One region of the Virgibacillus dakarensis genome, then DNA from elsewhere that is predicted to be linked to it. Evidence: a T-box and tRNA genes for the amino acid it is inferred to sense, from the RefSeq annotation. Region 1 holds a T-box; the other holds one or more tRNA genes.
The links. A T-box is a leader RNA that pairs with one kind of tRNA and senses whether it is charged. The one in region 1 lies ahead of ileS (isoleucine--tRNA ligase), so its partner is inferred to be a tRNA-Ile.

Region 1 (3,424 bases):
GCTGCCTATATCAAAGCAAATTTAACAGCGATAAAAAAAGCGAAAATCGCATTGGAAGAAAGACCAGTGGTAAATTTTTTAGGCGGGGAAAAATATTGGGCTGAGGCAGATCATACCGTATCCTCCTTACGACTTGATGCGATTTTAAAAGAAATATACAAACTGTCCCGGAAAGATGCCACAAATGCTATTACAAAAAGTCTTGTCAAAGTAAACTATAAAACGGTCGAAAATCCCGCTTATCAGTTGCAAGAAGGGGATATTCTCTCTTTCCGGGGTAAAGGAAGAAGCAAATTAGCCGGGATTAATGGAAAAACTAAAAAAGAAAAATGGAAAATAACGACGGCCATTTTAAAATAAATTGTTATCCGTGCAGGATATTTTCCGTTTATGTCGAATAATAGCAAGTAAGAAATTATAGCATACTGATACGATATTTTGCGTTAGGAGGTGGCCTTTGTGCCATTATCACCACTAGATATTCACAATAAAGAGTTTACAAGAAGCTGGCGTGGATATGATGAAGATGAGGTTAATGAATTTTTGGATCAAGTGATTAAAGACTACGAAATGACGATCCGGGAGAAGAAGGATTTGCAAGGAAAGGTTGAACAGCTGAATGAAAGGCTTGGACACTTCACGGATATTGAGACAGCCTTGAATAAATCAATTCTCGTTGCCCAGGAAACGGCTGAAGAAGTAAAAGGGAGTGCATCCAAAGAAGCGAAGTTAATCATCAAGGAAGCGGAAAAAAACGCCGATCGGATTATTAATGAAGCATTGGAGAAATCGCGCCGAATTTCGCTGGATGTGGAAGAACTAAAGAAACAGGCAAAAGTATTCCGGACACGACTTAAAATGCTGGTCGAAGCACAATTGGATATGATTGACACTGATGACTGGGATCAATTATTTGATACCGAAATGAGTGAAGAACTCGAATTGACAGGTAAATAATTCATAACCCTTGACGTTCCGGGGATTTATGCATATAATTTGTAAACATATAGTGCGTGTTTAAAAAGTCGGCTTATTATTCGGATACTTTTTGAACATCTTCATATAGTAAATACGATGATAGAGACAGTATAAAAGCATATCTGTAAAAGCGAGCCGGGATTTGGTGTGAGCCTGGTACAGCATACTTTTGGAAGATCACTCTGGAGTATCCATTCGAACGATTAACAAGTAGAGATGGACGGTTCATTCACGTTACGAATCTTGAGTGAATTTAATGATGATATTAAATTTATAAGGGTGGTACCGCGAGTCTTCTCGTCCCTTTTTGGGGATGATGAGGGCTTTTTTTATCCCGCTTTAACGGGCAGCAACTCTCCACTCTAAACTTCCGAGATGAAATGTCGATTAACTGCCCATAAAGGCTCGACCCATTCAATTAGCGGAAAAAGCTCCCACTGAAGTTTTGTTTTATCTTAACATGAACAGGAGGAAGGTAAGATGGATTATAAAGAGACATTACTTATGCCAAAAACCAAGTTTCCGATGCGTGGAAATTTGCCGAATAAAGAACCATTACGACGCAAGGAATGGGATGAAAACCATTTATATGAAAAAAGTCTTGCACGTACAGAAGGAAGACCGTTATTTATTCTTCATGATGGCCCGCCATATGCGAATGGCGATCTGCATATTGGTCATGCGCTAAATAAAATTTTAAAAGATTTTATTACCCGCTATAAATCAATGGCCGGTTACCATGCACCATACGTTCCAGGCTGGGATACACACGGACTGCCAATTGAAACGGCGCTTACCAAAAAGAAAAAGGTGGATCGCAAAAAGCTGAGTATCGCAGAATTCAGACAAAAATGTGCGGAATATGCTATGAAGCAAATTGATAATCAGCGGGAACAGTTTAAAGAGTTAGGTGTTCGCGGCGATTGGGATAATCCCTATATCACGTTGACAAAGGACTATGAATCCGCGCAAATTCGTGTGTTTGGTGAAATGGCGAAAAAGGGCTATATCTATAAAGGATTGAAGCCGGTTTATTGGTCGCCTTCGTCTGAATCGGCACTTGCGGAAGCGGAAATCGAATATTATGACAAGCGTTCCCCCTCAATTTATGTTGCGTTTGAGATAACCGATGGGAAGGAGCTCCTTGATGGCGGAGAGAAATTCATCATTTGGACAACAACGCCATGGACCATTCCTGCTAACTTAGGAATTAGTCTTCATCCAGATTTTGACTATGTCGTTACCAAGGTAAACGATGATAAATTTGTTGTTGCCGAGGAACTACTCCCAGCTGTTGCAGAAGAACTGGCATGGGAGGACCCGGAAGTTGTAAAAACGTTTAAAGGAAAAGAAGCAGATAAAATTGTGGCTCAGCATCCATTTTATGATCGTGATTCCCTTGTCATGCTCGGTGAACACGTGACAATAGATGCTGGGACCGGTTGTGTACACACGGCACCGGGACACGGGGAAGATGACTTTTATGTATCAAAAAAATATGGCATTGATGCTCTCTGCCCAGTCGATGAAAAAGGGGTGTTTACAGAGGAAGCACCTGGGTACGAAGGCATGTTCTACGATGCGGCAAATAAACCGATCACGGAGAAGCTGGAAGAGGTAGGCGCGTTATTAAAGTTAAAGTTTATTACACACTCGTATCCACACGACTGGCGGACGAAAAAACCGACTATTTTCCGGGCGACCTCCCAGTGGTTTGCATCGATTAAAGATTTTCGTCAGGATATTCTGGATGAGATCAAACGGATCAATTGGTATCCACAGTGGGGTGAAACACGTCTGTACAATATGGTGCGGGATCGCGAGGACTGGTGTATTTCCCGCCAACGTACATGGGGTGTGCCAATTCCGGTATTTTACGGGGAAGATAAGGAACCAATCATTACCGATGAAACGATTGCACATGTATCTGAGTTGTTTGCTGAACATGGATCAAATATCTGGTTTGAATGGGATGCTAAAGATCTACTGCCTGAAGGGTTTACTTCTGAGCACAGCCCTAATGGCAAGTTTACAAAAGAAACCGATATTATGGATGTCTGGTTTGATTCAGGCTCATCACATGAAGCAGTGCTTGTCGGCAGAGAGAACCATAGACGGCCGGCAGATGTGTATTTGGAAGGAAGTGACCAATATCGAGGCTGGTTCAACTCTTCCCTATCAACGGCTGTTGCGGTAACTGGAAAGGCACCATATGAAAATGTTGTCAGCCATGGATTTACGTTAGATGGCGATGGAAGAAAAATGAGTAAATCACTTGGCAATGTGATTGTTCCTTCCAAGGTTCTAAAACAGCTCGGTGCTGACATTTTACGCCTATGGGTTGCTTCCGTTGATTACCAGGCAGATGTCCGTATTTCGGATGATATTTTAAAACAGGTTTCAGAAACATATCGGAAAATCCGTAATACGTTCCGGTTTATGCTGG
Region 2 (3,424 bases), on a different contig from region 1:
GACCCCTGTGCTATCAACAAAAACCTTTTAAAATCAGCAATCGTACTTTTCTTACCATACCCTTCAGCAATATTTACGGGTATGGAAGTAGCTGCTCTTCTTAATTGACTTCCAAGTTCATACTTTTCGAAGTCTGGAAATTCTAGGGTGATTTGATGAACTTGTAACGCAAGCCGATAAGAGATTTTATAAACTCTTAATTCTTGGTAACTTTTTATCATCTTCTATTCACTCTCTTTTTCCGACTTCCGGCCTCTGATATCTGACCTCTGGATCCGCAGCTTCGGTGATACGTTTAGCCCCGGTATATTTTCGGCGCAGTGTCACTCGACCAGTGAGCTATTACGCACTCTTTAAATGATGGCTGCTTCTAAGCCAACATCCTGGTTGTCTGGGCAACGCCACATCCTTTTCCACTTAACGTATACTTGGGGACCTTAGCTGGCGGTCTGGGCTGTTTCCCTTTCGACTATGAACCTTATCACCCATAGTCTGACTCCCAAGGGGAAGTAGCTGGCATTCGGAGTTTGACTGAATTCGGTAACCCGGTGAGGGCCCCTAGTCCAATCAGTGCTCTACCTCCAGTACTCGCTATCCTTGAGGCTAGCCCTAAAGCTATTTCGGAGAGAACCAGCTATCTCCGTGTTCGATTGGCATTTCACCCCTACCCACACCTCATCCCCGCATTTTTCAACATACGTGGGTTCGGGCCTCCAGTCAGTGTTACCTGACCTTCACCCTGGACATGGGTAGATCACACGGTTTCGGGTCTACGACCGCATACTCATTCGCCCTGTTCAGACTCGCTTTCGCTGCGGCTCCGTGTCTTCCACTTAACCTTGCATACGATCGTAACTCGCCGGTCCATTCTACAAAAGGTACGCCGTCACACATCAATGTGCTCCGACTACTTGTAAGCGCACGGTTTCAGGTTCTCTTTCACTCCCCTCCCGGGGTGCTTTTCACCTTTCCCTCACGGTACTGGTTCACTATCGGTCACTAGGGAGTATTTAGCCTTGGGAGATGGTCCTCCCGGATTCCGACGGAATTCCACGTGTTCCGCCGTACTCAGGATCCACTCCGGAGGAAATGCCTTTTCAACTACAGGGCTCTTACCTGCTTTGGCTGATCGTTCCAGATCGATTCGTCTAACACATTTCTTGATAACTCCTGGTGGAGTGTCCTACAACCCCAAAAGGCAAGCCTTTTGGTTTGGGCTGTTTCCGTTTCGCTCGCCGCTACTCAGGAAATCGCGTTTGCTTTCTCTTCCTCCGGGTACTGAGATGTTTCAGTTCCCCGGGTCTGCCTCCTGTATCCTATGTATTCAGATACAGGTACTGCTCCATTACGAGCAGTGGGTTCCCCCATTCGGAAATCCCCGGATCGCAGTCTACTTACGACTCCCCGAGGCATATCGGTGTTAGTCCCGTCCTTCTTCGGCTCCTAGTGCCAAGGCATCCACCGTGCGCCCTTCTTCACTTAACTATTTTCTAAGCTCTAAAAACGCTATTACGTTTGATGTCGTTGTTTGTCTTTCTCTTATTTAGTTTTCAAGGTACAAAAATGGAGCCTAGCGGGATCGAACCGCTGACCTCCTGCGTGCAAAGCAGGCGCTCTCCCAGCTGAGCTAAGGCCCCGTGACTCTCTTATAGATGGTGGGCCTGAGTGGACTCGAACCACCGACCTCACGCTTATCAGGCGTGCGCTCTAACCAGCTGAGCTACAGGCCCATCCATATGTTATATAGAAAGAGAAATTACTCTCTCAAAACTGAACTAAACAACCCAGTATGGCTTATGAAAGATGACTCTTTCACGTTCCGTAGTTATCCTTAGAAAGGAGGTGATCCAGCCGCACCTTCCGATACGGCTACCTTGTTACGACTTCACCCCAATCATTGGCCCCACCTTCGGCGGCTGGCTCCAAATGGTTACCTCACCGACTTCGGGTGTTGCCAACTCTCGTGGTGTGACGGGCGGTGTGTACAAGGCCCGGGAACGTATTCACCGCGGCATGCTGATCCGCGATTACTAGCGATTCCGGCTTCATGCAGGCGAGTTGCAGCCTGCAATCCGAACTGGGAATGGTTTTATGGGATTTGCTTCACCTTGCGGCTTCGCTGCCCTTTGTTCCATCCATTGTAGCACGTGTGTAGCCCAGGTCATAAGGGGCATGATGATTTGACGTCATCCCCACCTTCCTCCGGTTTGTCACCGGCAGTCACCTTAGAGTGCCCAACTGAATGCTGGCAACTAAGATCAAGGGTTGCGCTCGTTGCGGGACTTAACCCAACATCTCACGACACGAGCTGACGACAACCATGCACCACCTGTCTCTCTGTCCCCGAAGGGAACACGCTATCTCTAGCGCTAGCAGAGGATGTCAAGACCTGGTAAGGTTCTTCGCGTTGCTTCGAATTAAACCACATGCTCCACCGCTTGTGCGGGCCCCCGTCAATTCTTTTGAGTTTCAGCCTTGCGGCCGTACTCCCCAGGCGGAGTGCTTAATGCGTTAACTTCAGCACTAAGGGGCGGAAACCCCCTAACACCTAGCACTCATCGTTTACGGCGTGGACTACCAGGGTATCTAATCCTGTTCGCTCCCCACGCTTTCGCACCTCAGCGTCAGTTACAGACCAGAGAGTCGCCTTCGCCACTGGTGTTCCTCCACATCTCTACGCATTTCACCGCTACACGTGGAATTCCACTCTCCTCTTCTGCACTCAAGTCCTCCAGTTTCCAATGACCGCTCGCGGTTGAGCCGCGAGATTTCACATCAGACTTAAAAGACCGCCTGCGCGCGCTTTACGCCCAATAATTCCGGACAACGCTTGCCCCCTACGTATTACCGCGGCTGCTGGCACGTAGTTAGCCGGGGCTTTCTGGTGAGGTACCGTCACGGTACCGCCCTCTTCGAACGGTACTTGTTCTTCCCTCACAACAGAGTTTTACGATCCGAAAACCTTCATCACTCACGCGGCGTTGCTCCGTCAGACTTTCGTCCATTGCGGAAGATTCCCTACTGCTGCCTCCCGTAGGAGTCTGGGCCGTGTCTCAGTCCCAGTGTGGCCGATCACCCTCTCAGGTCGGCTACGCATCGTTGCCTTGGTAGGCCGTTACCCTACCAACTAGCTAATGCGCCGCGGGCCCATCTGTAAGCGATAGCCGAAGCCATCTTTCAACTTCTCCCCACGCGAGAAAAAGTATTATCCGGTATTAGCCCCGGTTTCCCGGAGTTATCCCGATCTTACAGGCAGGTTGCCCACGTGTTACTCACCCGTCCGCCGCTCGTTCCACTAGCGTCCTCCCGAAGGATTCAGCTTGCTTCCCGCGCTCGACTTGCATGTATTAGGCACGCCGCCAGCGTTCGTCCTGAGCCAAGATCAAACTCTCCAAAAAAGTTTGCAATAAGATTAACACCAATT

Region 2: it has a tRNA-Ile gene. The T-box ahead of ileS (isoleucine--tRNA ligase) is inferred to sense a tRNA for this amino acid. The anticodon was not compared.

Annotation. Positions count from the first base shown of each region.
Region 1 covers NZ_LT732553.1:984,833-988,256, forward strand. Annotated here, with positions in the region: gene CZ382_RS04915 (YlmH family RNA-binding protein) at 1-360, shown strand, start outside; gene CZ382_RS04920 (DivIVA domain-containing protein) at 460-957, shown strand; T-box leader at 1,066-1,286, shown strand; gene ileS (isoleucine--tRNA ligase) at 1,459-3,424, shown strand, end outside.
Region 2 covers NZ_LT732554.1:1,065,321-1,068,744, reverse strand. Annotated here, with positions in the region: rRNA gene CZ382_RS14940 (23S ribosomal RNA) at 1-1,485, opposite strand, end outside; tRNA gene CZ382_RS14935 (tRNA-Ala) at 1,565-1,637, opposite strand; tRNA gene CZ382_RS14930 (tRNA-Ile) at 1,654-1,730, opposite strand; rRNA gene CZ382_RS14925 (16S ribosomal RNA) at 1,836-3,398, opposite strand.